Prochlorococcus marinus str. SB: one gene and its partners. The main gene of each other region encodes a partner of the protein of the gene in region 3 in a complex. Links are inferred from orthologs where the notes say so. Each region holds a gene or a part of one and is shown on either strand. Other genes may lie near its edges. The genes, in order: EV02_RS05595, accC, accD and accB.

What was found.
Region 1: the proteins of accD (region 3) and EV02_RS05595 are in contact, whole or in part, in a solved structure (PDB 8UXZ), measured with the Escherichia coli proteins. The link is inferred for Prochlorococcus marinus str. SB from one-to-one orthologs.
Region 2: the proteins of accD (region 3) and accC are in contact, whole or in part, in a solved structure (PDB 8UXZ), measured with the Escherichia coli proteins. The link is inferred for Prochlorococcus marinus str. SB from one-to-one orthologs.
Region 4: the proteins of accD (region 3) and accB are in contact, whole or in part, in a solved structure (PDB 8UXZ), measured with the Escherichia coli proteins. The link is inferred for Prochlorococcus marinus str. SB from one-to-one orthologs.

The regions. Positions count from the first base shown.
Region 1 is NZ_JNAS01000002.1:118,392-126,080, reverse strand. Bases 3,244-6,164 are described here. They hold EV02_RS05595 (acetyl-CoA carboxylase carboxyltransferase subunit alpha), read left to right. Parts: upstream 3,244-4,160; coding sequence 4,161-5,168; downstream 5,169-6,164. Other genes in these bases: folE (GTP cyclohydrolase I), read left to right, coding at 6,031-6,164; EV02_RS05600 (SDR family oxidoreductase), read left to right, coding at 5,143-5,877; EV02_RS05590 (long-chain acyl-[acyl-carrier-protein] reductase), read left to right, coding at 3,244-4,157. Outside these bases: EV02_RS05570 (Tab2 family RNA-binding protein), read right to left, coding at 1-108; EV02_RS05575 (S1 RNA-binding domain-containing protein), read right to left, coding at 105-1,307; EV02_RS05580 (creatininase family protein), read left to right, coding at 1,374-2,168; EV02_RS05585 (aldehyde oxygenase (deformylating)), read left to right, coding at 2,280-3,008; more of EV02_RS05590, read left to right, coding at 3,117-3,243; more of folE, read left to right, coding at 6,165-6,771; EV02_RS05610 (phosphoribosylanthranilate isomerase), read right to left, coding at 6,758-7,423; EV02_RS05615 (site-2 protease family protein), read left to right, coding at 7,479-7,689. UniProt on the Escherichia coli protein: Component of the acetyl coenzyme A carboxylase (ACC) complex. First, biotin carboxylase catalyzes the carboxylation of biotin on its carrier protein (BCCP) and then the CO(2) group is transferred by the carboxyltransferase to acetyl-CoA to form malonyl-CoA.
Region 2 is NZ_JNAS01000002.1:558,162-565,814, forward strand. What follows is about bases 2,143-5,027. They hold accC (acetyl-CoA carboxylase biotin carboxylase subunit), read right to left. Parts: upstream 4,318-5,027; coding sequence 2,968-4,317; downstream 2,143-2,967. Other genes in these bases: EV02_RS03260 (Ycf66 family protein), read right to left, coding at 2,143-2,288; psbX (photosystem II reaction center X protein), read right to left, coding at 2,369-2,554; EV02_RS03255 (YggT family protein), read left to right, coding at 2,645-2,950; EV02_RS03240 (glycosyl transferase), read left to right, coding at 4,685-5,027. Outside these bases: EV02_RS03270 (ABC transporter ATP-binding protein/permease), read left to right, coding at 1-1,074; EV02_RS03265 (chlorophyll a/b-binding protein), read left to right, coding at 1,083-1,358; more of EV02_RS03260, read right to left, coding at 1,359-2,142; more of EV02_RS03240, read left to right, coding at 5,028-5,950; EV02_RS03235 (PRC-barrel domain-containing protein), read right to left, coding at 5,954-6,997; chromosome segregation protein SMC, read right to left, coding at 7,043-7,653. UniProt on the Escherichia coli protein: This protein is a component of the acetyl coenzyme A carboxylase complex; first, biotin carboxylase catalyzes the carboxylation of the carrier protein and then the transcarboxylase transfers the carboxyl group to form malonyl-CoA.
Region 3 is NZ_JNAS01000001.1:102,894-110,611, reverse strand. What follows is about bases 3,206-6,155. They hold accD (acetyl-CoA carboxylase, carboxyltransferase subunit beta), read left to right. Parts: upstream 3,206-4,214; coding sequence 4,215-5,096; downstream 5,097-6,155. Other genes in these bases: EV02_RS07920 (Gfo/Idh/MocA family protein), read left to right, coding at 5,493-6,155; EV02_RS07915 (hypothetical protein), read left to right, coding at 5,098-5,490; EV02_RS07905 (phosphoribulokinase), read left to right, coding at 3,206-4,075. Also shown: proB (glutamate 5-kinase), read left to right, coding at 1-932; lpxD (UDP-3-O-(3-hydroxymyristoyl)glucosamine N-acyltransferase), read left to right, coding at 953-1,987; leuB (3-isopropylmalate dehydrogenase), read left to right, coding at 2,016-3,089; more of EV02_RS07905, read left to right, coding at 3,179-3,205; more of EV02_RS07920, read left to right, coding at 6,156-6,590; EV02_RS07925 (class I fructose-bisphosphate aldolase), read left to right, coding at 6,694-7,718.
Region 4 is NZ_JNAS01000002.1:596,364-604,101, reverse strand. What follows is about bases 327-3,296. They hold accB (acetyl-CoA carboxylase biotin carboxyl carrier protein), read left to right. Parts: upstream 327-1,543; coding sequence 1,544-2,050; downstream 2,051-3,296. Other genes in these bases: EV02_RS03085 (oxidoreductase), read right to left, coding at 3,083-3,296; pdxA (4-hydroxythreonine-4-phosphate dehydrogenase PdxA), read right to left, coding at 2,027-3,061; efp (elongation factor P), read left to right, coding at 984-1,544; EV02_RS03065 (peptidylprolyl isomerase), read right to left, coding at 327-938. Outside these bases: more of EV02_RS03065, read right to left, coding at 1-326; more of EV02_RS03085, read right to left, coding at 3,297-3,961; EV02_RS03095 (HNH endonuclease), read right to left, coding at 4,225-4,626; EV02_RS03100 (DUF6554 family protein), read right to left, coding at 4,792-5,256; EV02_RS03105 (AbrB family transcriptional regulator), read right to left, coding at 5,313-5,825; EV02_RS03110 (hypothetical protein), read left to right, coding at 5,960-6,157; EV02_RS03115 (pyridoxal-phosphate-dependent aminotransferase family protein), read right to left, coding at 6,159-7,295; cobalt-precorrin-5B (C(1))-methyltransferase CbiD, read left to right, coding at 7,383-7,738. UniProt on the Escherichia coli protein: This protein is a component of the acetyl coenzyme A carboxylase complex; first, biotin carboxylase catalyzes the carboxylation of the carrier protein and then the transcarboxylase transfers the carboxyl group to form malonyl-CoA.

The DNA of each region.
Region 1 (7,689 bases), on a different replicon or contig from region 3:
CCACCTTTTTTTCCCATTTGATTCAATAATTGGTCTTGAGTAAAAGTCTAATTCCCAATCTGAAATTTTTAATTTAAGACTAGACTCCATTTCTTTGTTGATGTTCATTTATCTTGTTCTTTTTTATCAAAGAGTGCTTTAGTTTTTAGTGCTCTCTCCGCGGCTTCTTGCATAACCTTTTGCTTATCAATAATTAATTCTCCCGCAGAGTTTTCTAGGAGTGCTGTATTGAGACCAATGCGCCCTTTTTCGAGGTCAATTTCAGATATTAAAGCTTTTATAATTTCCCCTTCTCTAAAAACTTCTCTTAAAGAACGAATCGATCCATTTGTTAGTGAGGATTGATGAAGAAGTCCGCTAGCTCCACCTAAATCAATAAAAAAGCCATATGGTTTTACAGCTAAAACTTCCCCTTCAATTAGTTGGCCCAATTCTAGACTTGTAAGTTTAGAGACTAATGATGCTTTCTTTTCAGAGAGAACTAATTTTCTAGATTCTGGATTCACTTCAAGAAAGGCTACTTTTAGAGTTTTGCCAACAAATGATTGATAATCTTGACCATCTTCAAGTTGAGATCTTGGGATAAAACCTCTTAATCCATCTACATCACAAGTAAGCCCACCTCTATTAAATCCATTAATTAAAACGTTAATTAATTCTCCATTTTTTGCGGAACTTGATACTTTCTCCCAACTTTGCCTGAGAATTAATGCCCGAGCGCTTACTGTTACCATTCCATCAGCATTTTGTTCTTTGATAACCAAGACTTCCATCTCTAGGCCTATAGAAAACTTTTCTTTAAAGTTAGTTATGACACCTAAACCACATTCTTTTTTGGGCATATAACCAGGTGCTTTCCCACCAATGTCAACATATAATCCATCACTTTCGATTGCTATAACCTTACCTGAAATTGTTTCTCCAGTAGCCCCAATTGGCTCATTTGCATTTAAAGCCTCCAAAAAGGCACTTTCATCAAAATCAAATTCATCAACTGTTCTTTCTAATTGAAAATCTGTGTTTTGCTCAGAAAAATTAAGAGGTCTATTTAAATCTTGTTGAGGAATATCAAAATCCTTGGTATTTTCATTAATGTCCTCAATTTTTTTTAATGAATCATCTTTAATGATTTGAGGTTTAATTGCAATATTTTCTTTTTTAATATCTTCTTGCGAATTGGTTGGCACCTCATGTATTTCTTTAGATTTTTTTTGAGAATCTTTCTTGCTTATGTGAAGTACCTGCAAAGGTTTTTTATTGCCCTTTGGTTGGATATTATCTTGGGCATTTTTATTACTGACTCCCATCGTAGGTAAAATAAGAATAATTAATTATTAACATACTCTAAATGTTAGTACTCAAAATTAAAATTAATGAACTTTAAACCAATACCTAATAAATTTGAATATTTAAATTGGCAAGAAATTGAGAGTATTGCAAAAGAAAAAAGATCAACAGTGATTTGGCCATTCGGTGCAGTTGAGCAACATGGACCGCATTTGCCTCTTGCTACAGATAGTATTTTTGTTGATGAAATCATTAGTGAAGTTTTAAAATTATTCTCTGCCGATATTCCATTAAAAAAACTTCCAACTCAATATATTGGTTTTTCGCCAGAACATAAGGGATTTACCGGGACAATTTCACTTTCCTCAAATTTAATAACTTCAATGATTAAGGAAGTCGGTGGTCAATTATCTGAAATGGGTTTTAAAAGATTGATATTGATTAATGGACATGGAGGTCAAATCTCATTACTAAACACAGCGGCAAGAGAGCTAAGAAGTTTCTCACCAGGGATGGCAGTTTTCCCTTGTTTCTTGTGGAGTGGTGTTAATGGAATAAGTGAATTATTAACAAAAACTGAGATCGAGTATGGGCTTCATGCTTCTTTAGCTGAAACAAGTTTGATGCTCGCTTTAAAACCAGAATTAGTAGGTGATGAACGCCCAAATGAGAGCATTAAAGGAAAAATTCCAGAAGGCTGGAGTCTAGAGGGGAATGCTCCTAGTGCTTGGCTTACTGATGACTTCAGTAAATCAGGAGTTATAGGAGATAGTAGAGGAGCAAATGAGTCTTTAGGGAAAAATTTAAAGGAATTATTGATTAATCATTGGTTCAGATTGATTATGAATCTGATGCAATCAGATTGGCCAAACAATTCTTAAATAAGTTTGAGTAAAAAATGTGACTTAACAATTGAAACTATTTTCATGATATTTAAATAAACTCTCTATAATCATGTAATATTCATGCATAATGAGCTAAAGATTACTGACATGCAAACTCTAGAATCAAATAAAAAAACTATTGACGAATCGATTAATCCGATTTCTTTAGAATTGCCCGACTTCACTACAGATTCTTATAAGGATGCATACAGCAGAATAAATGCAATTGTTATAGAGGGAGAGCAAGAGGCTCATGATAATTACATTTCAATAGCAACTTTAATTCCAAATGAGTTAGAGGAGTTAACTAAATTGGCGAGAATGGAAATGAAGCATAAAAAAGGTTTTACTGCATGTGGTAGAAATCTAGGTGTAGAAGCTGATATGGAGTTTGCTAAAAAATTCTTTTCTAAATTACATGGTAATTTTCAAGTTGCTCTCGAAAAAGGAAATTTAACAACTTGTCTTTTAATACAAGCTATCTTAATTGAAGCTTTTGCAATCTCTGCTTATAACGTCTACATAAGAGTTGCGGATCCCTTTGCAAAAAAAATAACAGAGGGAGTGGTCAAAGATGAATACCTTCATTTAAATTATGGCCAAGAGTGGCTTAAAGAGAATCTATCTTCTTGTAAAGAGGAATTAATGGAAGCTAATAAGGTTAATCTTCCTTTAATCAAAAAGATGTTAGATGAAGTAGCAGATGACGCATCAGTTTTAGCTATGGACAGAGAAGAATTAATGGAAGAATTTATGATTGCTTATCAAGATACATTGATGGAAATAGGTTTAGATAATAGAGAAATCGCAAGAATGGCTATGGCGGCTATCGTCTGATTATATTTCTAACTTAGTAAGGATTTTAATAATTAATCTATCGTATTTAAGTAGTTACCTCTGTGCTATTGTTCTTAACATCGTATAGAAACCATTTATAAATTTTAAATGTTTGGGTTAATAGGCCACTCAACCAGTTTTGAAGATGCAAAAAGAAAAGCTTCGATGCTAGGCTTTGATCATATTGCTGATGGCGACCTGGATGTTTGGTGTACTGCTCCTCCTCAGCTTGTTGAAAATGTAGAAGTTAAAAGTGCTACTGGAATATCTATTGAAGGTTCTTATATAGATTCGTGCTTTGTTCCTGAAATGCTTTCTAGGTTTAAAACGGCTAGAAGAAAAGTACTAAATGCTATGGAACTAGCTCAGAAGAAAGGGATAAACATTACCGCTTTGGGAGGATTTACTTCTATTATTTTTGAGAATTTTAATCTTCTACAGCATAAACAAATTAGAAATACTTCATTAGAGTGGGAAAGGTTTACTACTGGCAATACTCATACCGCCTGGGTTATTTGTAAGCAACTAGAAATAAATGCTCCTCGCATTGGGATAGACCTTAAAAAAGCAACTGTTGCTGTAATTGGTGCTACAGGAGATATTGGTAGTGCTGTTTGTAGATGGCTTATCAATAAAACTGGGATTTCAGAACTTCTTATGGTAGCAAGACAGCAAGAACCACTATCGCTGTTACAAAAAGAATTAGATGGTGGCACCGTAACAAGCTTAAATGAGGCATTGCCTCAGGCGGATATTGTTGTATGGGTTGCAAGTATGCCTAAAACTATTGAAATTGATACAGATAATTTAAAAAAACCATGTTTAATGATTGATGGCGGATACCCCAAAAATCTTGATGAGAAATTTCAGGGTCAAAATATATATGTTTTAAAAGGAGGTATAGTTGAGTTTTTCAATGATATTGGTTGGAATATGATGGAACTTGCGGAAATGCAAAACCCTCAGCGAGAAATGTTTGCTTGCTTTGCAGAAGCTATGATTTTAGAATTTGAAAAGTGTCATACAAATTTTAGTTGGGGAAGAAATAACATTTCCCTTGAAAAAATGGAGTTTATTGGAGCAGCTTCTCTAAAGCATGGTTTTTCTGCGATTGGACTTGATAAGCAGCCTAAAGTATTAACTGTATAAATTATGGCTAAACGTTACCTACTTGATTTTGAAAAGCCTCTTGTTGAACTTGAGAAGCAGATAGAGCAAATTAAAGAATTAGCTCGAGATTCAGAAGTAGATGTTAGTCAACAGCTTCTGCAGCTTGAAACCTTAGCTGCTAGGAGAAGAGAAGAAATTTTTAAATCGCTCACCCCTGCTCAAAAGATTCAAGTAGCTAGACATCCTCAAAGACCTAGTACTTTGGATTTTGTTCAAATGTTTTGTGATGACTGGATCGAATTACATGGAGACAGAAATGGTGGCGATGATATGGCACTAATTGGGGGGATAGGTTCGATAAATCATAGACCAGTGTTGATGTTAGGGCATCAGAAAGGAAGGGACACAAAAGAAAATGTAGTAAGAAACTTTGGGATGGCAAAACCAGGAGGTTACCGAAAAGCTCTTAGATTAATGCAGCATGCAAATAGATTCTCTTTGCCAATTCTTACATTTATTGATACTCCAGGAGCTTATGCTGGTTTAAAAGCTGAAGAACAAGGTCAAGGTGAAGCGATTGCAAGAAACCTTCGAGAGATGTTTGGATTGAAAGTCCCAATTGTGGCTACTGTCATTGGAGAAGGAGGTTCAGGTGGCGCACTCGGAATAGGTGTTGCCGATAGGTTACTAATGTTTGAACACAGTGTTTACACAGTTGCTAGTCCAGAAGCATGCGCATCAATTTTGTGGAGAGATGCTGCGAAGGCACCAGAAGCTGCATCAGCACTTAAAATTACGGGTAAAGATTTACTTAAATTAGGTATAATAGATGAGGTATTACCAGAACCTTCTGGTGGGAATAATTGGGCTCCTTTAGATGCTGGTAACACTCTAAAAGAGGCTATTGAGAAACACCTTAATGCTTTACTTCAAATGCCTGAAGACGAATTAATTGAGGAAAGATACAAAAAGTTTAGGGTTTTAGGTAAATTTATCGAAGCAAATAATCTTGAAGAGATCTATAGTGAAATCCCCCAAAGAACTGAATAAATTGAAACTAGCTTTTATAACGGGTGCTACGAAAGGTATTGGAAGATCTACAGCAATTACTTTTGCCAATGCTGGTTGGGATTTAATTTTACTCTCCAGGAGTATGGATTTAATGGAGAAACTAAAGAGTGAACTGTTAACCAATAAATCAAAAATTAACCTCGTAAAATGTGATTTATCTAATCCTCTAGAAATAAAGCATTGTGTTAAAGAGGCAATTGAGAAGTATGGGTGCCCTTCTGTATTGATAAATAATGCCGGTTGCGCATTTAACGGCTCTTTAGTTGAAATGGAATTAGGTCAATGGGAACAAACTATTCAAATAAACCTCACAAGTGTTTTTCAAATTTGTAGTTCAATAATTCCTAAAATGAGAAAAAATGGTGGTTTAGTTATTAATGTGAGTAGTCACGCTTCTTATAATGCATTCCCCCAATGGGGAGCTTATTGTGTTTCAAAATCTGCATTAGCTATGTTTACTAAATGCTTGAGGGAAGAGGAGAGATCTAATTCAATAAGAGCGTGCACAATAACTCTTGGTTCAGTAAATACTCCTCTTTGGGACTCCGAATCAATCAATTCTGATTTTGATAGAACTTCTATGCTCTCCTCAAATGAGGTATCAGAAACTATTCTCTACATGGCTCAAAAACCTGAATCACAATTGATCGAAGACTTGACTTTGATGCCATCTGGCGGAGCCTTTTAAACATTTTGTTTATCTGCTTAATCTTAGAACAGTGATTTTTTTTAGTGCTATTTGAACCCGATTAAACAAGAGAATGTGATATAGTATATGAGCAATTAAGCTTTTGGAAGATACAGTAAATTAAGTTGCATACAATTTTCTGTTAAGAATTTTATGACCTCTACATTACCCAACGATAATATTAGAAAGTTTGACGACCAGATTACTAATAAACTAATTTCTGAAATTATAAGAGACAGAATTAAAAATTCTGGCACAAGATTTAGTGCTAACGATAATATTTCTGATTTTATAAATCCTGGTGAATTAGAAATCTTAGAAAAAGAAGTTGCCTCTAGAGTTAAAGACTTACTAAAGTCCCTCGTAATTGATGTTGAAAATGATCATAATACTCAAGAAACTGCTGAAAGAGTTTCGAAAATGTATCTAAATGAAGTTTTTAAAGGTAGATATCATGAACAACCTAAAGTAACAAGTTTCCCTAATGACAAGAATCTTGATGAAATTTATACAGTTGGTCCAATTACGGTTAGATCTGCATGTTCACATCACTTAGTTCCTATTTTAGGAGAGTGTTGGATAGGTATTAAACCTGGAAATAAAGTCATAGGACTTTCAAAATTCGCGAGAGTTGCTGATTGGGTTTTTTCCAGGCCTCATATTCAGGAAGAAGCTGTAATGATCCTTGCAGATGAAATCGAAAAACTTTGTGAACCTAAAGGTTTAGGCATTATTGTAAAGGCCCAACATTATTGTATGAAGTGGAGGGGAGTCAAAGAACCAAATACAAGTATGATTAATTCAGTGGTTAGAGGGGATTTTAGACACGATTTAAGTTTAAAACAAGAATTTTTTGAGCTTGTAAAACAGCAGTCCGCTACTAATAATTACTAAATTTTTTTAGAAATTTTAAAAGATCTTCTGTTTTTTTAATATCTTTTAAACCTGGAGATATTTCAATACTACTTGAAATATCTATTCCATCTGGTTTTAAATCAGTGAGGATTTCATCAATCCATTCAATTGATATTCCACCTGCCAACCACCATGGCTTGCTAAATTGCAAATTCTTTAAATAAATAGAATTTATTTTTTTCCCTGAACCTCCATAAGTTTCTTTATTCCAAGAATCAAGTAGTATCGCATCTACAAAATCCTCAAAAGGTTTTATTTTATCTATGTCCTTTTCCGTTTTTATTCTAAAAGCCTTCCATAGGCCAATATTGGGAATTTTTTCCCTTATTTTTTTGCAATAATCAATATCTTCATCTCCATGTAATTGAATTATAGTTTCACTTGGATTTCCTAAGAAATTTTTAATAATTAATTCTATTGGGCAATTTTGTACAACTGATACCCTCTCGATTTTTGGATAAAACCTTTGTAAGGTTGTAAAAATATTTTTCTTCATTTCAGCTGATATATATCTTGGTGACTCTTCCACTGAAATAATGCCGATAGCATGCGCTCCTAATTTTGCTACTTGAAGAGCTTGTTCTTCTGAAGTTAGGCCGCAAATTTTAATTAAAGTATTACTCTTGGGCATATAATTAGCCTTTATGTAAAATTAATATTATTGCTAAATATAGCGGAGATTATTTTTGAGAAGTTGGCAAATTTTTAAAATATGGGGAATTCCCTTTAATGTTCATCCTTATTGGTTTGCTATTCTCTTTTTATTCTCATGGAGTATAAGTAATCAGGTTAATTTAACTTCAGGTGATATTTATAATATTAGAGAATCTTGGATTATAGGATTTTTAACTTCTTTTTTCTTATTATCTTCAATTATTTTTCATGAGGTTTTTCACA
Region 2 (7,653 bases), on a different replicon or contig from region 3:
TTTCGATATGGCTTAGTACATATTCGAGATAATGCTGAATCAATAGCCTTTTACTCTGGGGAGAATCCTGAGCGAAGTGAAACTGAAAGACGCTTAGGAGAAGTGGTGAGAAACTTTAATTTACTGATCATATGGAGAGTAATAATAGACGTTATGAGAAGATCCATTAATTATGCTGGAAATTTCTTTCCATATTTAATAATGGCAATCCCTTACTTTAAAGGAGATATAGATTATGGACGCTTTATTCAGGCAAGCTTTGCATTTGGAATGGTTGAAGGTTCGTTATTTTTTATTGTTAATCAAATCGAAGAACTTGCCAAATTTACTGCAGGTATTGGCAGATTAGAAGGATTCCAATCAAAAGTTGAATCCATTAGTCAAACCAACCCAACAAGCAATCAAAACGTTATTGCAGATTACCCCTCAATTCTTATTAATAATGCTGACCTTTGCCCACCAGGATCAAATAAAATAATAATTAAAAATTTAAATTTAAGCATCGACAATAATCAATCACTTTTGGTAGTAGGACCATCTGGGTGCGGAAAAACATCTTTACTAAGAATGATTAGTGGTTTATGGGAACCCGATCAGGGAGTAATTAAAAAACCAAAAATTGGGGAATTACTATTCATACCTCAAAAACCATATATGCTACTTGGTTCTTTAAGGGAACAATTATGTTATCCCACAGAAGTCAATAAATTTAGTGATGAACATCTTACTTCTGTACTTCATGAAGTAAATTTAAAAACTTTAGTGGATCGGTATCCTAATCTTGATATCAAACAAGATTGGCCACGAATTCTTTCCTTAGGCGAGCAACAAAGATTAGCTTTTGCAAGACTCTTACTAAATTCACCAAGATTTGCAGTACTTGATGAAGCAACAAGTGCTTTAGATATTAACACTGAAAAAAAACTATATAGTTTACTTAAGAAAAGAGAACTTTCTCTCATTAGTGTTGGACATAGACCAAGCTTAAAAGATTTTCACGAAAATATTTTAGAATTAAATGGACAGGGAGACTGGAAATTATTGACTTCTGATAAGTATAATTTTAAGGATTAACAAAAAAAATGAATTCGAAAGAAGAACAAACTAACTCAGAAGTCACTAATCTAGAGAATGAGAGTCTTATAGAAGAGCAAAAAGATCCAAATTATATCAATGAACAAATTGGAGATAATCAATTAGATAAAAAATCGATGGAAATCAAAGATGAATATAAATTTGGATGGAGTAGTTATTCTGAAAAAACTAATGGAAGATTTGCAATGATTGGCTTTCTTTCAATAATATTAATTGAACTATTTAGTAAACAATCGTTTTTAAAATGGGCAGGAATACTATGATTAATCATCAAATCTAGAACTATTATCTCTAGGTTTTTTCTTGTTTGTTCCAACGTTATATCTACTATTTAGATTTTTTGAACTTGATCTAACTGAAGAGCTTACTCTACGAGTCTCACGTGGTTTTTTACCTTGATTAGCATCTTTAAATGAAGCATCTTCTACTTGAGCTGTTGAAGTTTGCTGCCTAATAGGGGATCTAGTAGGTTTCTTTCTTAATGGAGAAGAATTAGCAGGAGGAGAGATATTATCTTGTCTAGAAACTGTACGATTCATTCTGGGTCTTGACCCTGTTTTAACTTCATCGCGAGATAAATTTCTTCTTTCACCAAAGTTATTTGTTTCTGGTTGTTTCCTATTTCTATCTTCAGAAGTCTGTCTTCTCCTTCTTATAGGCTCGTCATTTTCAAACTGACTTATTTCCCTTGTAGATGGCCTACTTCTACTTGCTGCTGCAGATGGTATGGCTCTTGAAACATTCCTCCTACTAGATCTACCCTCCACATAGTCTTCTTCAAATTCATCTTCTTGAGGTTTAAATCTTCTAGATGGCCTTTCAGATTCTTCAAACCTATCATAATCGTCACTAAATCGACCTCTAGAATTTCTTGGAAGATCAGAAATAGGATCATCATCAAAATAAGATGACCTTCTAGCTTGATCAGTAGCAACTCCCCTCAATCGCACACTTTCATATGCAAAAAAAACAGTAGTTCCTGCTAATAAAAACTGGCCAAATTGAAGGATAGGATCTAACCTCCAGCCTTGAAAAAATAATATTCCTCCGCACAAAAGTCCAATTGCTGCGAAGAAAACATCATAATCCCGCGCCAAAGCAGGCTTAAAGGACCTCAAAAAATAAAGGCCTCCTCCACATACCGCGAGAACTATACCAACAATACTGGCCCAATTGAGACTAGCATTGACCACATTCTTTCTCCAAAAATTTATTTTTTAAAGGGTTACTTAAATCCCCTATATATATAGTGTACTTAAAACTTCTACAAAAACTAGCGTCTTCCAGTAGAAGTACGATCGAGGGAATCTTTCTGGCTGACAAAAATCAAAAATGCAGTGGCTGGAATAACGATAAGTAAGGCCGCAGCAATAAAACTACCTATCATTCCCACTGCGGAATTATTTGCAACTTCAGCAGAAAAATCTGCGGCTAGTAATAAATTAGAGATTTGAAACACTTTTTAAATATTTAATTCTCAATTTATAATACGAATTAAATACGTTTTAATGGGTTATTTATTAAGATGAGTTAAATAATTGTGATTTCCTTGCTTGTAAACTGCCTCCAAATTTTAGATATTAGTTTAGGAATTTCTCTCTCATATCTTACTATAGTTTTTCTAATAAGATTAATACTTACTTGGTACCCAAAAATTGATTTAAGTAACGGTTTATGGTTATTAGTTTCAATACCATCAAGCTCTATTCTTAATTTAACAAGAAAACTAATTCCTCCTATTGGAGGCGTTGATGTTGGACCCGTAATTTGGATCGGATTTATAAGCTTTTTAAGAGAAGTATTAGTCGGTCAGCAAGGGCTTATAAAACTTGCATTGCATACACATATTTCATAGATTCTTTTAATTATTTATCAGTAATTTGGCAATAATTCTTCTTCTACATATTTAGTATGTATCTTACCCTGCTTAAATTTAGATTTATTCAGTAAGGTTAGATGAAAGTTAATTGTTGTAGGAATACCAGTTACTGCACATTCATTTAAAGCCCTATTCATACGTTTAATTGCAGTGTTACGATCCTTTCCCCAGACTATTAATTTACCAATTAATGAGTCATAGAAAGGAGGGATTTCATAGCCTGTATATACATGACTATCCACCCTTACACCAGGGCCGCCAGGAGGAAGCCACCCAGTTATTTTTCCGGGAGATGGGCGGAAATTGTGAGAAGGATCTTCAGCATTGATTCTACATTCAATGGCATGACCGTTTAAATGGATATCATCCTGATTAAATTCCAAGTTTGCTCCGCTTGCGATTTTAATTTGCTCAGCTATTAAATCAACTCCTGTAACCATTTCAGTAACAGGATGTTCAACTTGAATCCTAGTATTCATTTCCATAAAATAAAAATTATCATCATCATCAACTAAAAATTCAACTGTCCCCGCCCCTTCATAGCCGATACTTTTTGCAGCAGCAATAGCTGCGTTCCCCATTTTTTTTCTTAGCTCAGTATTAATTGCAGGACTAGGAGACTCCTCTAGTAACTTCTGATGTCTTCTTTGAACTGAACAATCTCGCTCTCCTAAATGAACAACATTACCCGACCTGTCGGCCAAAATTTGAATTTCTACATGTCTTGGCTTCTTTATAAATTTCTCCATATATAAACCATCATTACCAAAAGCTGCTTCTGCTTCGCTTTGAGCTGCTTTAAACATTTTTTCTAGATTACCAGAGTTTTCAACCAACCGCATACCTCTTCCACCTCCTCCAGCAGTGGCTTTAATAATTACCGGATAGCCAATATCCTCTGCCAATTTATAAGCCTCATCAACATTTGATAACAAGCCTTTACTACCAGGTACTGTTGGCACTCCAACTGCTTCCATAGTTTCTTTAGCTGTAGATTTATCTCCCATAGATCTAATAGCTTTAGGAGATGGGCCAATAAAAATTATGCCGTGATCATTACACATCTCAGCAAATTTATCATTTTCCGCAAGAAATCCATAACCAGGATGAATAGCATCAACTCCTCTCGATGTAGCAGCAGCAAGTATATTTGGAATATTTAAATAACTCTTATTACTTAATGAATCTCCTACGCAAACCGCCTCATCAGCAAGCTGAACATGCAATGCTTTTTTATCAACAGTGCTAAAGACTGCAACGGTTGCAATACCTAGTTCTCTACAACTTCTGACAATTCGTAAAGCTATTTCTCCACGATTAGCAATTAAAACTTTTTCAACCATTATAAAAATAAATATTGAAGAAATGAAATGACTAAAAATAAAAAATTATTTGCCAAAGTATTCAACAAAATTTTTTAGTGATCAGAGGACATTTTTTACAATACAACCTAAAACGTTATATATGTATAAATATTTGTTTTATGCAATAGAAAAATTATTCATCATATTCAAAAAACTCTTTTCTAACTACATGCTTAATTCAGCTAATAATGTATGATATTTTAAGGTTTAAGCATCCCCAGGCTGTTAAAAAACCCTTTGCGGACGTGGCGGAATTGGTAGACGCGCACGTCTAAGGAGCGTGTGGCTTCGGCCTTGCGAGTTCAAGTCTCGCCGTCCGCATTTAATTTATTTTGGTTTAACTGCAATGAAAAAAGAATCAGTTGCAGTAGTTATAATTTCCAATGGTCCTGGTGAATTAACTACATGGGTAAATCCTGTAGTGGATGAGCTAAGCAAAATAAATAAATCACTATGTGATGAAGATAAACAGGATTTTACTCTTAGGTTAGTCCTTGTTCCTTGCCCAAATGCCACTGGTAAAGAATTTTTAGTTGCAAATTCATGGAATAAATTCGAATTAATTACAAAATCCAAAAGTTTTTGGAAATTATTAATAAAGCCACATTCTTTTGCTCATTGGCCAAAAAAAGGGATAGTTATTTTCCTTGGAGGGGATCAATTTTGGAGCATTTTATTAGCTAAAAGATTAGGTTATTTAAATATCACATATTCTGAATGGGTTTCACGATGGCCTAAATGGACCAATGAAATTGCTGCTATGAATGTAAAAGTAAAAGAGTTAATACCTAAAAGATATAAATATAAATGTAAAGTAATTGGTGATTTGATGGCAGATATCAAACTTAATAGCGAAATATCACTAAGAAATAAAGAAAAAAAACACATTGCATTATTGCCTGGTTCTAAGAAAGCAAAGCTTTCTATTGGAATTCCTTTCTTCTTAGAAGTTGCAGATCATATCGCTAAAGAAAATCAAAATATAAATTTTATAATCCCCATTGCACCAACTACTAATAAAAGTGAATATTTATTTTTTCAAAGCAACAAAAATCCAATTGCTAAATATTACTCATCAAAAATCAAAACAATTAAAAACTTCAAAGACTCTAATTTTGATTATGTAATTGAAACATCAAAAAAAACAAAGATTTATCTAATTAAGAAACATCCTTGCTATGAAATATTAAAAGAATGTGATCTTGCAATTACAACTGTAGGAGCAAATACTGCAGAATTAGCAGCAATTAGTCTTCCAATGTTAGTTGTTCTGCCAACTCAACATTTAAATATGATGAACGCTTGGGATGGCATTACTGGAGTAGTTGGAAAAATTTCATTCATAAATAGATTTATAACTTTTATGATTAAAAATTTTTATTTTAAAAAAAAGAAGTTTTTTGCTTGGCCAAATATTAAAGCTAAAAGAATGATTGTCCCTGAAAGGATAGGTAATATTTCAACAATAAAAATTGCAAAAGAAGTATTATTTCTTATTAAAAATAGAGATCAATTAAAAAGTATTAGGAAAAATCTAAAAAAAGAAAGGGGCGATAAAGGTGCAGCAAAAAAACTTGCTTCTATAATTCTTAATTCAATAAAAAAACTTTAACAATTACCAGGGATCATCAATTTCAAACTTTTCTGATTTTTTATTATCTTGAACTAAATTTTGTTCTTTTAGTGGTTCAATATCTAAAGTTTCAGTTGCATTTTGAATTGGTCTTTTCGAAGCTAAATTAGTAGTTGATTGTTTTTTTTGCTTTAAATCAATATTGTTTTTTTCATCTATTTGATTAACACTATTTTGATTCTGGATCTGATCAGAATCGTCATTATCCATGTATAACTTTTTTCTATTATTTATTTCTTCTTCAGAACCCTCTATTTCAACATATTCAAGTTCATCTTCATAATCATCTTCATAATCATCTTGTTCAACAACTTCTTCATATTCCTCGACCAAATTGTTTTGCTGTGCTGATTCAGAACCTGAAAGTAACTGATTCTCAACAGGTACAAGATTTGCTGAGTATCCATTTACTTCCCTTTCATCCCAAGAAGAACCCCCGACTCCAAGTTTCTCAAGTAGTCCACTACTTAGTTGCTTCAATTTCTCTTCCGCACCTTCATAAACAATAATCCTATCAGTACCACTACTTACAATTTCCTCAACAGGTATTTCCCAAGTACTTAAAACTCCCTCGCCTAAAAGCGGAACACCAACAGCACCCATAACAAGAGATATCAAATCCCCAGTCTCAATATCAAAAGAAAAGCCAAGAACTCTTCCCAGAAGTTGTCCAGATTCTGTAATCACTTGACAATTAATTACATTCCCATACCTTTCTGGAGAAAAACTTTCACTCAAAGAATCTAGGGAGTCAACTAATATGACATCTCCAACTTGCTTTATACTTTCTAAAGGCATCCATTTTGGCAAACCTGGTAAAAATCTTGTAAGTGGATTATCTCTTAGTCCCAAAGCGACCACCTCTCTTCTATCAATATCAACAACAACCTCGCCAACTACGCCTAGCCGCCTACCAGTATCAGTAGTTATCACTTGTGTTCCCATTAATTCTGACCTTAACCATAAACGTTCCCTAGGAACCGAGTTAGGGAGATTCTTATTAGCAGATGTGTTAGACAAGCTCATAAATTTCTTTTTATCATTCTGACGTATAAATTTAAAAAAGTGTGTTTATGCAGCATTTGGTAACCCAAGAACTTGTGTATTAGCACCTCTTGCTTGCGCAACCCCAATTGTTCGTTCAGATGCACTAATCATAGGTCTTCTATGACTTACGACTATAAATTGAGCATTTGATGACTGATTTGATATTAGTTGTGACAACCTTTCAACATTAATACCATCTAAAAAACTATCAACCTCGTCTAATGCATAAAAAGGTGAAGGCTTATATTTTTGCAAAGCAAATAAAAAACTTAAGGCAGTTAACGATTTTTCACCACCTGACATAGACGCTAATCTTCTGACATTTTTTCCCTTGGGATGAGCCACTAAAGTTAATCCTCCTTCTAAAGGAGAATTAGGATTTTCAAGTTGAAGAAATCCATCTCCATCAGATAAATTTGCAAAAATTTCTCTAAAATGTCTATCAACTTCTGTAAATGCTTGCATAAAAGCTTCTTGACGCATCGTAGATACAGTTTCTATTCTCAGCAATAATTCAGATCTTTCATTAGATAGAATTTCTAATTTTTCTCGCAAACCATTTAATCTCTCAATTAACTCTTCTAGTTCATCAAGAGCCAACATATTGACAGGTTCTAAGCTTTCTAGTTTTGCAT
Region 3 (7,718 bases):
GATTAGGTTGCCAAAAATTAAATCTTAAAACGAGACCAAATGATTTAAGTACACTTCAAGCTACAGCTGCAGTAGGTCAAGTTAATTTAATGTCCTTATACGATAAAGTATTTAATAAATTAGGTCATAATATTGCTCAAATTTTAATAACTAAAGCTGATTTCAATTCACGAGAATCTTTTAATAACGCTTCTAAAACTTTAAAAAGATTAATCGATTTGAATGTTATTCCAATAGTAAATGAAAATGATACCGTAGCAAATGAAGAGCTTAAATATGGAGATAATGATACCCTCTCTGCTTTAGTTGCCTTGGCTATAAATGCTAACAAGCTTATTTTATTAACCGATATTGAAAATCTATACTCAAAAGATCCACGTAATAATAAAGATGCGCAACCTATCAAGGAAGTTCATAATAGTGAATTAAAGGAAATTAAAAATAAAAATATTCACAACTCAAATAATGAATGGGGAACAGGAGGAATTTCTACAAAATTAATTTCTGCAGAAATAGCAACAAAAGGAGGAGTCGAAGTCCAACTTGTTGATGGAACTAATAAAAAAAACTTAATTGAAATATTTAATGATAATAAAATTGGAACTTTATTTTATCCAGTAGAAAAACCTATTGGGAACAAAAAAAGTTGGCTTTCTCATGCAATTCAAACAGTAGGGAAAATAACTCTAGATGATGGCGCTTCTTTTGCAATTAAAAAAAAAGGTGCCTCACTTTTAGCGGTAGGTGTTAAGAATGTAGAAGGAAACTTTACGATTAATCAGGCAGTTAAAATCGTAAATAAAAATAATAAAGAAGTTGCAAAAGGTTTAGTATCAATAAGTAGCGACAAATTAAGAAGTATCTTAAATAATAAAGAAAATAACAACTCCTCGATAATAGTCGTACATAGAGATGTTCTTGCTCTCTCTTAGAAAAAAATTAAAACTGAAAAATGCTTTTAAGTGATTTAGTTGATCTAATAAAAAAAGGAAATTCAAATTTTATTAGTGCCAATATTTTCGAAGATTTAAATATAGATGATGCTGCCTCATTAGATGCTGCAGTTAAACATCAAATATCTTTTTTAGAAGAAAATAATATTCTTAAAGAAAAATTAGATCAAACTAAAGCATCAGCAATAATAACTACTAACAACAATGGAATCGTTAGTGCCCTAAACAAACTTAATATCTCAAATATAATCGTTAAAAATCCAAGAATTGCATTTGCAGAAGTATTGGATTGTTTATATAAAACTATCAATTTCAAACCAGGAATTCATGCTTCAGCAGTTATAGATAAAACAGCAATAATTGGAGCAGATTGCCATATTGGACCTAATGTCTATATTGGAGAAAATACTGTAATTGGAGACAATAATCATATTCTTCCTGGATCATCAATTTTAGGCAATGTTCGAATAGGTAATAATAATATAATTCATCCAAATTGTGTTATTTATGAAAATACCACTCTAAAAAATAATTGTGTAATTAATTCAAATTCTGTTATTGGATCAGAGGGATTTGGTTTTATTCCTGAAAATGGCAAATGGGTAAAGATGCCGCAAAAAGGTGGTGTAAAAATAATGAGTTTTGTAGAAATTGGAACTAATTGTTGTATTGATAGACCAGCAGTTGGATTTACTTTTATTGATGAGGGAACAAAGTTGGATAATTTAATACAAATAGGTCATGGCGTAAAAATTGGAAAGAATTGTGCATTTGCAGCTCAAGTTGGTATCGCTGGAGGAGCAAATATTGGAGATGGTGTTATTTTGGCAGGGCAAGTAGGAGTCAATAATAGAGTAAAAGTTGGTAATAATGTCATTGCGAGTTCAAAATGCGGAATCCATTGTGACATTGAAGATGGCAAGGTAATTAGTGGTTTCCCCGCGATGGAAAATAAATCATGGCTAAGGAGTTCAAGTATTTTTAAAAAATTACCAGAATTAGCAAAAAAACTTAGACAATTAGACAAGCAATAATTTATTGTTCTATTAAACAAAAATTTAAATGAATAAATATAAGATTGTTTTATTGTCAGGAGACGGAATTGGACCAGAGATTTCAGAAGTTTCAAAAAAAGTTTTAAAAAAGCTTTCAAAAAATCATAATTTCGATATTGAGATTATTGAAAAATTATTTGGAGGGATAGCGTATGAAAAATATGGTACTCCTGCTCCAGATGAGACACTAGATCAATGCAAAAAAAGTGATGCAGTACTTTTAGCATGTGTTGGAGATATAAAATATGATTCGCTTGCAAGAGAATTAAGACCAGAAAGTGGGTTACTAAAGTTAAGATCTGCCTTAAACCTTTTCGCAAATATCAGGCCTGTCAAAATAAGAAAATCTCTCTTGGAATCAAGTACATTAAAAAAAGAAATCGTTGAGCATGTAGATCTTATTGTTGTAAGAGAATTAATAGGGGGAATTTATTTTGGAAAACCAAGAGGACATATAACAAATACAAAAATCCCAAAAGCTTTCAATACGATGGTTTATGATTCGACCGAAATAGAAAGAATAACTGAAATAGCAATAAAAATTGCCAACCAAAGAAATAAAAAAATATGTTCTGTTGATAAATCAAACGTTCTTGAGGTTAGTCAATTGTGGAGAGATACAGTTTTAAATATCACCTTAAAAGATAAAAATATATCTCTAAGCAATATGTACGTCGATAATGCAGCAATGCAATTAGTTAGAGATCCTGGTCAATTTGATGTGATTTTAACTAGTAATTTATTTGGAGATATTTTAAGCGATTTAGCCGCAATGTTAACTGGTTCTATTGGTATGCTTCCATCTGCTTCTTTAAACAATAATGGTCCAGGCGTTTTTGAACCTGTTCATGGTTCGGCTCCTGATATAGCCGGTAAAAACATTGCTAATCCTATTGCAATGCTTTTATCTGCTTCCATGATGTTAAAAATTGGATTAAATGAAGAAGAAGCTGCAGAAAATTTAGAAACTGCCATTGATAAAGTTTTATCAAAAGGTTTTAGAACAGCAGATTTAGCTGATGGGTCTAATGAAGTTTTATCTTGCAGTGAAATCGGAGATAAAATATTGGATGAAATTTAAAAAAAAATTAATAAATAAAAAAATATTTTTAAGTAAAACATAAAGTTGGCATATGACCTGTCAGAATCATTAGATATTGTTTTAAAAAAATGTCAAAACGTCATCCAGTAGTCGCTGTAACAGGATCTTCAGGAGCAGGAACAAGTACAGTAAAAAGAGCCTTTGAGCATATTTTTGCCAGAGAAGATATTGTTCCAGCAGTTGTAGAAGGTGATAGTTACCACAGATTTGAAAGAATGCCAATGAAAAAAGCTATGGCAGAAGCTCTTGCAAAAGGTGAAAATTTCTCTCATTTTGGTCCAGAGGCTAATCTTTTTGACAAGTTAGAAGAGCTTTTTAAAATCTATGGTGAAACTGGTGGAGGAAAGAAAAGATATTATCTACATAGTCTTGAAGAAGCAGAAGAACATAATACAAGACTTGGGACATCCCTAGAACCTGGGCAATTTACTCCATGGGAAGATATCCCTGAGGGAACAGACGTACTTTTTTATGAAGGTTTGCATGGCGGGGTAGAAGGAGATGGATACAATGTGTCATCTTATGCTGATTTACTTGTTGGCGTTGTTCCAATAACAAATTTAGAGTGGATTCAGAAAATCCATAGAGATAACGCAGAAAGAGGTTACTCAGCTGAAACCATTGTGGATACGATATTGAGAAGAATGCCTGATTATATAAATCACATCTGCCCACAATTCAGCAAAACCGATATTAATTTCCAAAGAATTCCCACAATTGACACTTCAAATCCTTTCATATGCAGAAATATCCCAACTCCTGATGAGAGCTTTGTGATCATACATTTCAGAAAAGGGGCGAGAGAGAAATGGGGTATTGATTTTCAATACTTGCTTGGAATGATTAATGATTCATTTATGTCAAGTCCCACAAGTATCGTTGTAAATGGTGGAAAAATGGGTTTCGCAATGGAACTAATTCTTACTCCAATAATTCATAAAATGATTGAGGAGAAAAATAAATAATAATTTATTTCGAGTATTAACTCAAATAATTATATTTTTAACTTTGAGGAGTTTCTAATTTAGAAAATCTCAAATATTTATATATCTTTCTTGATAAAAGTACCTAACTTAGATTTAAATAGAAAAAAAAGGAAACGTTGTGTCATTAATCGACTGGTTTGCCGCAAGGCGTAAAGATCAATTTGTTGGGAAAGTTTCCCAAGATACTGACGAAGGAGATGGTTTGTGGGTTAAATGTTCAGAGTGTTCGCAAGTAGCCTATAGAAAAGACCTAATTTCAAATTTCAATGTTTGTAGTAATTGTGGACACCACAATAGGATTAATAGCGATGAAAGGATAAATATTATTGCTGATAAAAATTCATTCAAAGAATTTGATAGTTCACTAAGTCCTACAGATCCTTTGGGTTTTAAAGATAGAAGAGCGTATGCTGATCGAATTAAAGAAAGTCAAGCAGGTACAGGTTTAAGAGATGGAGTAGTAACAGGTATCTGTTCTGTGAATTCAATGCCTTTAGCATTAGCTGTTATGGATTTTAGATTTATGGGAGGATCCATGGGTTCAGTAGTTGGTGAAAAAATTACAAGAATAATCGAGAGAGCAACTTTGGAAAATTTTCCTATTCTTATTGTTTGCGCATCAGGAGGAGCAAGGATGCAAGAAGGTATGTTAAGTCTCATGCAAATGGCAAAAATATCTGGAGCACTAAAAAAGCATAAAGAGAAAAATCTCCTATATATGCCCTTGTTAACTCATCCAACTACTGGAGGAGTAACAGCCAGCTTTGCGATGTTAGGTGATTTAATTTTGGCGGAACCTAAAGCACTTATTGGATTTGCTGGAAGAAGGGTTATAGAACAAACATTAAGAGAAAAATTACCCGATAATTTTCAAACAGCTGAATATCTGCTTGAGCATGGTTTTGTTGATGTAATAGTCAAAAGGAAAGATCTCAAGGATACTCTAACTAAAATTTTAAAAATTCATGGTGTCAAAGAACTTGCAGAAGCAAATATATAAAATGAGAATAATTTCTAATTTATTTTATTTTTCTTTAAGCCTTTTACTCTTTATTTTAAACTTTGCCTCCTATTCATATGCGATAGGAAATGTTGATTGGGTTCTTCTTAAAGAGAATGATGATGGGAAAGAATGGATTGATAAAGGGAGTATTAAAACGCTACCAAATGGAGAAATAAGTGTATTATCAAAGTTCTTTAAGAATCCAACTAATTCTGATGATGATGGAGAGTTATCACTTTATGTAATGAGAATTAATTGCAATGAAAAAAAGTTCAAAGATACATCAATAAATGGAATTCCTCAATTCAATTCAAAATGGCAAACTTCTAATAATGATGAACTTATAGATGTTGTTATTGAAAATAGCTGTTCAGAGTTTATTAATGAATAAGAATGAATACTAAAAATAAAAAATTAAAAATAGCAATCGCTGGACTAGGGTTTGGGAAAAAAGTTCATTTAGAGGCATTAAAAGAGTCTGATCACTTAACTCCTGTAGCAATTTATCATTATGAGGAAAAGCAAAAATCGATATTAGAAAAAGAAACGGGCTTAGATTTTTTTCATAATTGGGAAGACTTAGTTAAATCTCCAAAAATTGATGGAATTATTATTGCCACCCCTCCTGAATCAAGATTTAAGTTAGCAAAGCAAGCTCTTGAGAATAATAAAAATTTGCTCCTAGAAAAACCCGTTTCAATATCCTCCTCAGAAATTGAAGAGCTTCAGAGAATATCTTTGATTAATAATTTAACCGTATGTGTTGATTTTGAATATAGAGCAGTGCCTCTTTTCCTTCAGACAAAAAAACTTATTGATGAAAATATCTTAGGAGATATATATTTAGTCAAATTAGATTGGTTAATGGGCAGTAGATCCGATCCCAAAAGATCCTGGAATTGGTATTCATTGGAAGAAAAAGGTGGAGGAGTTATTGGCGCCTTAGGTACTCATGCATTTGATATGTTGAATTGGTTTTTTGGAGAAGCAATAAACGTGACTGGTAAGTTAGCAACATCAATAAAAAAAAGACCTTTACCAAATTCATCTGATTTAAATGATGTTACGAGTGAAGATGTATGTTTAGCCAATATAGAAATATCAAACTACAGCTCGAATCTTATTCCATGTCAGGTATCTTTATCATCGATTTCTAAAAATGGTAGAGGATTTAGTTTAGAAATATATGGAAGCGAAGGTTCACTTATTCTTAAAAGCGAAAACCAAAAAGATTATGTACATGGTTTTAATTTGAAATATTCAAACAACGAAAATAAAATACAAAATCTAACTGCAGATTCAAGATTTAATTTTGAAAAAACATGGACTGATGGAAGAATAGCTCCAGTTTTAAGAATTCAAAATTTATGGGCTGAGAGTATTTTTAATCAAACACCTATCATTCCAGGATTATGTGAGGGACTTGCGAGTCATAAAGTTTGTGAAGCTATAAGAGAATCTTCTAAAAACGGATTAAGAATCAAAATTTAAAGCTATACATTTATAAGTAGCAATTATCACCCGATGAAGTATTGGATTGATTTTATTTTTTTTTCATATTCTGGAAAAATCAATTGAACTGAATTATTAAAGAATGGCTTTAAATTATTACAAAAATGAGCTTAAAGAAAACGCTCAACTACTAGCTTCTAAAGGGAAAGGGATATTAGCGGTAGATGAATCCACTAAAACAGTAGGTAAAAGACTCGCTGGAATTGGCGTTGAGAATACTGAAGACAATAGGAAGGCATATAGAGGAATGCTTTTTACTACAGAAGGCCTTGGGAAGTATATAAGTGGTGCAATCCTCTTCGAAGAAACTCTTTATCAGAATCACCAAGATGGTAAGTCAATGGTTAAGAAACTAAATGATCTAGGTATTATTCCAGGTATAAAGGTCGATAAAGGTCTAAATCCACTTCCTGGAGGAGGAGATGTAGAAACTTTTTGCTCTGGCCTAGATGGGTTAGTTGAAAGAGCAGCAAAATATTACGAACAAGGAGCAAGATTTGCAAAGTGGAGAGCAGTTCTGCAAATTACAAATGATGGTTGTCCTTCAAAACTATCAATTCAAGAGAATGCATGGGGATTAGCAAGGTATGCAAGGTCCGTTCAAGAATCTGGTTTGGTACCAATTATTGAGCCTGAAATCTTAATGGACGGCGACCATACTATTGAAAAAACCGCTGAAGTTCAAGAAGAGGTAATAAAGCAGGTTTATATTGCCTGTCAAGCAAATGGAGTTTTTCTAGAAGGGACTCTATTAAAACCTTCTATGACTGTTAATGGAGCAGATTGTCCAACAAAGGCTGATCCTATGAAAGTTGCTGAAATGACAATAAGAACTATGGAAAGGTGCGTTCCTGCCTCAGTTCCTGGAATAGTTTTCTTATCAGGAGGGTTAAGCGAAGAAGCTGCTTCTGTCTATTTAAATAATATGAACACTCTTTACAGGAAAGCTTTATGGAATGTTTCATTCTCCTATGGAAGAGCATTACAGCACTCATGCTTAAAGGCCTGGAAAGGAAGCGACGTTGAAGGCGGGCAAAAAGCATTAATAGCAAGAGCCCAGGCAAACTCTGAAGCATCAAAAGGCGCCTATGTAGCAGGATCTCAACC
Region 4 (7,738 bases), on a different replicon or contig from region 3:
AATTCTGCTTCATATAAAAAGAAGAAAAACTGCGATGACCCATCATCAACTGCGGCATTAGAATGGGACCATCCTAGAGTTCCAAGTGTTGCAAAAGGTAATGTTGGAGTCTCTGTATAAAGACCTAAATCTTCAAAAGTTTGATTGTAAAAAGTATCTTGTTCATCAGGAATTCTTATTTCTAAGGGAACGTGACGTTCTGAGTTTGTTTTAGGATCTATGTAACCAATATCATCACCAATTGGATCACCTGTTTGCAGTACAAAAAATTCTTCTGCTCTGTTAATCGGTAAATCTTTGTAGAAGTTTTTTGAGGATAAATCTATAAATGCTCCTGCTGTAAGTGGGGCGTTAAATCCATCCACAATTGCTTGCATATCTCCTTTGGAGGTTTTTATATTAACTTTTGCTCTGCCCAGTAATCTCGGTAAATTATCAAATTCCTGGGGAATAGAGTATGGAAATTCTTTTGGTAGAAAATATTCTTCTAATCCACCTATTTTATCTAAAGCATTTCTTCGAGTCGCTATAAAAGAGTATTTATCCTTAGATTTAGAGTAATCTTGAAGGTTATCAAAATTTTCTTTGAGTTCTAAAAATGTTTTGTCAGCAATCTTCTTTTTATCTTTTGGCAATTCTTGAATAATTTTACTTTGGTATTTTTTTAGCAAAGATTGACATTTTGTAACAGTTTTCGTAAGAGCGGGCCATCTTCCTCCTCTTACAAGGTCACTAGTTTCTTCCAATTTGTGTTGAATTTCTTGTAACTCAACTTGCTTGATAGGGAGTGCGTTTCTGAGGATTGCATTAGGGTCTTTTACTGCATTTCCAGTAGGTAAATCAGCTAATACTTGAATAGGTTTTAAAAGAAAAACCTGTAAAATTACAATAGATAGAATTAAGAAAAGTTTGTTCTGATTTGATAAGAATTTTTGCATAGCACTCTTGCAGGTTTATGATCCTTGGGGGATGTAAATACAGGAATGATTTCCAGTAACGATTTTCGCACAGGTACTACCATCGAATTGGATGGACAAGTTTGGCGTGTTGTAGAATTTCTACATGTCAAGCCTGGTAAGGGTTCTGCTTTCGTACGAACAAAATTAAAATCAGTTCAAAGCGGCAACGTTGTTGAAAAAACTTTTCGAGCCGGAGAATCAGTACAGCAGGCTATCCTTGAGAAGTCTAACCTGCAGCATACTTATGTGGAGTCTGGAGATTATGTTTTTATGGACATGACAAGTTTTGAAGAGACAAGACTCACCTCTGAACAAATCGGTAAAGGCGCAAAGTATTTGAAAGAGGGAATGGAGGTTAATGTAATTTTCCATAATGGTAAAGTTTTAGAAGTAGAACTTCCAATATCTATAACTTTGAAAGTTACAGAGACTGATCCAGGAGTTAAAGGTGATACTGCTAGTGGGGGCACGAAACCAGCTATTCTAGAAACAGGTGCTCAAGTTATGGTTCCTTTATTTATTTCTGTGGGAGAAATGATTAAAGTTGATACTCGAAATGACACTTATCTTGGACGTGAAAATTAATGGCTATGAAATTAGATCATGATGATTTAGATCGCTTAATTGAGAAAATCTCTACAAGTGATATACAAGAGTTCTCGCTAGAGGGAGAAGATTTTAAACTCGAAATAAAAAGGAATGTATTTGATCAGAATCAAGTTACTAATAATTTAGTTTCTAATACTTCATTTGATAATCAGACAATTGCTAATCAAAAAAATATTAATGATAACATCCCTGTTGTTAATGAGCCTGAAGAACCTCAGGTGGCACCCCCAGGACGTTCTGACCTAACTGAAATTACTTCTCCTATGGTTGGTACATTTTATAGGGCTGCAGCGCCTGGCGAGGAGCCATTTGTAGAAGTAGGAAATAACGTTAAGGTCGGTCAAACTATTTGTATTTTGGAAGCAATGAAGTTAATGAATGAAATTGAATCTGAATTTAACGCTGAAATTGTAGAGATTCTCGTTGAAAATGGAACTCCAGTTGAATTTGGTCAAGTTTTAATGCGTGTTAAGCAGTCTTGAATTGTTAGTCATCTCTACCGCAGCCTTAATAGCCTCAATCATGCTTTGAGATTGAGCAATTCCTTTGCCAGCAATATCAAATCCCGTTCCATGATCTGGAGATGTTCTTATAAAAGGTAAACCGATTGTGGTATTTACGGAGTAATTAAGAGCTATAACTTTCATTGGTATTAAACCTTGATCATGATACATAGCAAGAATGCCATCATGTTTTTCAGCATCTTTGTCATTCCATGCTTTTACCGAAGAATTCCAGCAACTATCTGGTGATAAAGGGCCAAATAATCTAATATCTTTATTCTTCTCATTCCACATAGTTAATGCATCATTCAGCCAATCCTTTTCTTCATGACCTAAAAGACCTTCTTCGCCGGCATGAGGGTTTAATCCTGCGACTTTTAAAGTAGGTTTATCAGTATAGGTATTACAAAAATTTTTGAAAAGATCCAATTTAGAGTGGATTAATTCTGTAGTTAATTTCCTGGGAACCTCAGAAAGGGATATGTGGGTTGTAGCTAGTAAAGTATTAAATCTCCAACCCGTAATTGGTGATTTTGCTGTAAATAACATTCCAACGTTTTTTACTCCACATGCTTTTGCTAATACTTCAGTTTGACCAGAGAAGTAATGACCTGCTAGAGACCAAGATTTCTTGCAAATTGGTCCTGTTACAAGTGCTGAATTAGGATATTGTTTTACAATTTCTATTGCTTTCGTTAAATATTGGAAACTTGAATCACCGTAACTTGATTTAGAATCATTATCTAATGAAGAAATTTCGAGATCATGTATCTTTAAATTTCTTGGATTTGCAAGGTTTTCTAATCCTAATGATTTAAGATATTCGTATGTATTTTGTAGATTTTTTTTTGATCCGACTAATATAAAATCAATATTTTTTGGTATCTGATTAGAATAAAGTGCTTTTAAAATTATTTCAGGTCCAATACCTGACTCATCTCCAACGCTTAATACAACCTTCAATATTTTATCTGTTTTTTGAAAATTCATAAAAATTTTTAATTTATTTTTTTAACTGTTCAGATAGCAATTTTTTAAGCCTAATTTATAGTTTTTATAAATTAGTTTATATCCGAGTGTTTCGCATAAAAGTTTGTTTGAAACTCTTCTATTTTCCATCCAAAAAGATTGAGCAATAGGCGATAATGCATCTTTTGCGTCCTCAAATAATATTGGCTTTGGCATTGTTAAACCGAGTAAATCGTAGCAATATTGAATAACTTCTATTTGAGAACAGGGTTCATCATCTGCAATATTTATGATTTGGTGAAACTTTAAACTATCTTTATTTTGTAATAAAAAAATAATCGCATGTGTAATATCAGCAACATGAACTCTTGAAAAAACTTGAGCTTTTTTTAAGATAACTCGAATTTTTTGATTTTTGATTGCTTCAAAGGTGGATCTTCCTGGTCCATAGATACCAGGTAATCTAAAAATTTGCACGGGCAAACTAGATTCAATCCATTTTTTTTCGCAATTTAATCTGTTATGACTTCTTTTTTGAAAAGGATTAGGCTGATCTATTTCAGAAACCCAACCACCTTCAGTGTTTCCATATACTCCTGTGGTAGATAAATATCCAACCCATTCAAGGGGCAAATCTTGTAGTTTACTTTTAAGGCTCTCTAGTACAGGATCATTACCATTTTTGTCAGGAGGTATGCAACTAAGAATATGCGTGACTCCATTAAAAATTTCTTCATTAGGAACCATACCGTTTTCACTGTTGAAAATAAAACTATATGGATCTTTGCTTGCAGATCTTGAGCTTGTTAAAACAGTGCAACCTAATTTTCTAATAGTTTTTGCAAAAAAACTACCGCTGAAACCACATCCCAAGATTAAAAATTTTTTTTTATTTCCGAGTAAACTTGCAGGTTTCTTCATGTTGGGTTAAGGTAGTACATATGTATTAATTGATAATGAAGACAGCTTTTGAACCCGAATTAAAATCAAAAACTTTCTGTATTAGCAAAAGTGCCCCCCTTCTTGTAGAGAAAGAAGTAAGTTTAGTTAATTTTAAATTCTACCAAAAGTTATTTGTCTTTCTTATTTCAATTTCGACAATTTTAATATTCCCAGAATCGCCAAAAGAACTTGAAAGTATATGTGAGACTTATAACTCTAGAAAAATATGTAATGTTTGGTAATCAAGCCGCTTTATATTCTGAATCATCTTTTATGTAATCTTTATTTTTTACCTTAAAATTTGGATTGGCCCATTGTAGTAATCTAATAGCTAATCTTAAATCCCCTTCTAACCAAGCTCTTATAGCCATTGCTCTTCGGGGATCATAAAATTTTTGCCTTCTATACCAATACAAAGCATTTTCATCTGATTTATCTCCATTACATGAGAGACATGCAGGCACACAGTTTTCTGTTGTACTTAATCCTCCTTGGCTTTGTGGTATTACATGGTCAATAGATTCAGATGGTTTTCCGCAATATATACAACTTTTTCCAGTAAACTTATGAATAGATTTTCGCCATTGTCTCAATCTGAACTTAGGACATAAGTCCTCTAAAAACACCGCATCATTAATATGCATTCAGAATATTTAGTTAAATAAATCATGGCTTGAATATATTAAAAGTCAATAATTACTTACCCTTTTTAGTATAAATTTGCTAGTAAAAATTTGTTTTAGTGTGTTTAGATACAAAATAGTATTTAGTAAATTTCGAAAAAAATTATTATCTTTCTAAAAACTGAATTAATAACTATATCTATCAAGTGTTTCATCAGTAAATTCTTCAGAAATTTCTTTATTAGTTTCTTCTAATTCTTTTTCTAATTTTATTCTTTTGTTTTCTCTATCTTGTGCTTCTTTTTCTTTTCTTTTTTCTTCTTTTTCTAAATCTCGGATTAATTTTCTATTTGGATGAAGATTATCCAAATATTCAACGCAATAACTATATTTTTCTCTTTCTCTTATAACTGTTTCAGTAATTTGCGCTGCTGCATTTTTGGGAGAAACTTTGAATAATCCTCCCTTTTGTTTTTTTATATATGTGTAAGCTGCTTCCCAACTACTTTCATGGTCATTTCCGCCATCTCTCATAGTACAAAAAATTTCCGCTCCAAATGCACTTGCATTTACTCTTGGCGTAGTAAGGGTCATAGGAGCGAAAATACCCAACGCTAATGGTATTAGTTTTTGCTTCTTTAATATTTGCATTAAGATTTTACTTTCTATTTAAAAATATCTTTTATTAAGAATATGTCTATAGAAATTTAAGATTTAATCACTCCAAATATATTCAAGCATTTGACAACTAAAGGAAGGATTAGAAGCACAGTAATCAACCTAACTGCGTGTAGGGTAGCCACTGCAGCTCCTACCCCATACTCTGACCCTACAAGACTCATACCGCTAATACCTCCTGGCGCCGCACCAAGAATTGTTGTAATCACATCGATTTTAAGTAATCTGCTTGTCCATAATCCAATTGCTAATCCTGTAATAACTAAAGTAAAAGTTATTAAAATAGCAGGCCTCCATAAGGTTTGAAGATCCATTAATGAGTCTTTGGTTAATGATGTACCAATAACTGTTCCAATGCCGATTTCTAAAATTGTTCTTGTGCCTATTGGCCACTCTGCAATATCGACTTTGCCACTGATGCTAAGTATGCTTGCGCCTATCAAGGCACCTGCAAGAGGAGCTGCAGGGATGCCTGTTTTTAGAGCTAAAGCTCCAAAAATGCCGCCAGCAAGAAGGTAGTATATGAGATTTATGTTTGGCATAAAACTTTAGTGATGTTTGGACATAATATTAGGAAAAAAATTATCTGCTTAAGTTTATATTCAAATAATATTTTTGATTTCCTCTCGTAATGTCCCCTTTTGTTGGCATAATATTATTTAAAGCGTGTATTTTTATGTCTTCACAAATTTCATACAAAGATAATAAAAACCGTATTAGGAAAAAATTATCTTTTATTGAGGGTGGCCATCAGCTAGAAAAATTAGAGTTTGCCCTCGCAATTGCTCAAACCAATGGTGATGAAAAAAAATCAATTGTTCTTAGAAAAAAGATTGTTGAATTAGGCGGAAATGTTGAAGAGCCAGGTACTTAAATTAATTTTCTTCAAGATATCTAGAAGCCACAACTAATGCTTCACCAGCTTGTTGGGCTGAAATTTTACCGAGCATGAGAAGTGTATTACTCATAGCAGAAACTACCGTAATAATATCTCTATCGTTTACATAACCTAAATGTCCAACTCTGAATATTTTCCCCTTCAGATTATCTTGACCACCTGCAAGTAAAATATCAAAATTATTCTTTATTGTTTTTCTAAATTCTTCAGCATCAATCCCTTCAGTTTTTATCGCAGTAATTGACGGACTTAAATATTTTTCATCAGCAAATAATTTTAGATTTAAAGCTTTTACTGCATTGCTCATCGCTAATTTGTGTTTATTGTGTCTTTGGAAAATATTATCTAAACCTTCTTCTCTCATCATCTTTAAAGCTTCATCTAAAGCGAAAACTAAATTAACTGCTGGGGTATATGGATTACTGTTAGTTAAAAGACTTTTTCTGTAGGATTTTAAATTTAAATAAAATTTTGGTAAATTAGATTTTTCTGCAGCTTCCCATGCTTTTTGGCTCATTGCTATAAAGCTAAGCCCTGGAGGTATCATATATCCCTTTTGTGATCCTGAAGCAACGATATCTAATTCCCATTCATCTACTGGTACATTGCAAGCTCCAAGACTTGTAACGCAGTCAACAATTGATAAAGCTGTGTTGTGGGCACGAATATATGAACTAATGGTTTCCAAATCATTAATTACACCTGTTGATGTTTCAGAATGAGTCAAAATAACTGCCTTTATTTCTTTTTGGTTATCTGCCTCTAATACCTTTTTGAATTCTTCTGGATTAAGTGGCGTGCCCCATTCGGAAACAATTTTTATTACTTCAAGACCAAATTCTTTTGCAACTTTTACCCATCTTTCGCCAAATTTTCCATTTTCTCCACAAATTACTTTATCTCCTTTACTTAAGGTATTTATTATTCCAGCCTCCATTGCGGCAGTCCCACTACCAGTGATTGTTAGAACATCATTTTGAGTTTGATGAAGCCACTGTAAATTTTTAGTTGTGCTCTCTACGAGATCTTGAAATTCTTTACTACGATGGCCTATTGGATGCTTACTTAATGCTTGTAAAACTTTTTCTGGAACTGGTGTGGGTCCAGGAATCATCAATGATAATTTTTGTTGTATGGCCACTTTTTATTAAATAGGTCATTCTTAGATTAGTTCTCATTATATATTTTTCAATTACTTGATTTGAAAAAAGGATTTTCTTTACCTTTGTGGGTTGCTGGAGCTGCTAGGTCAGCATTAAATAAACTAGTAGGGTTACCATTTAAGAATTATGAACTAATAAAAATTCCTAATGAAAAAAAAGAAATAAAAATTGAAATTCATTCTGTTGGTTTACTTAAAGATGACTCACATGCATTAGGAATTACCTTTGCAAAGTCAGGCTTAGATCTTGACATTACACAAAACTTAGAGATATGGACAATAGCCTCTTTAGAAAAAATTTCTTTTAGTAATCCTGCTCAAAAAATTCCAATAAATATTATTGCAGGATCTGGTGTAGGCATAAAAGAAGATACATCAGAGATATGCATTTCTAA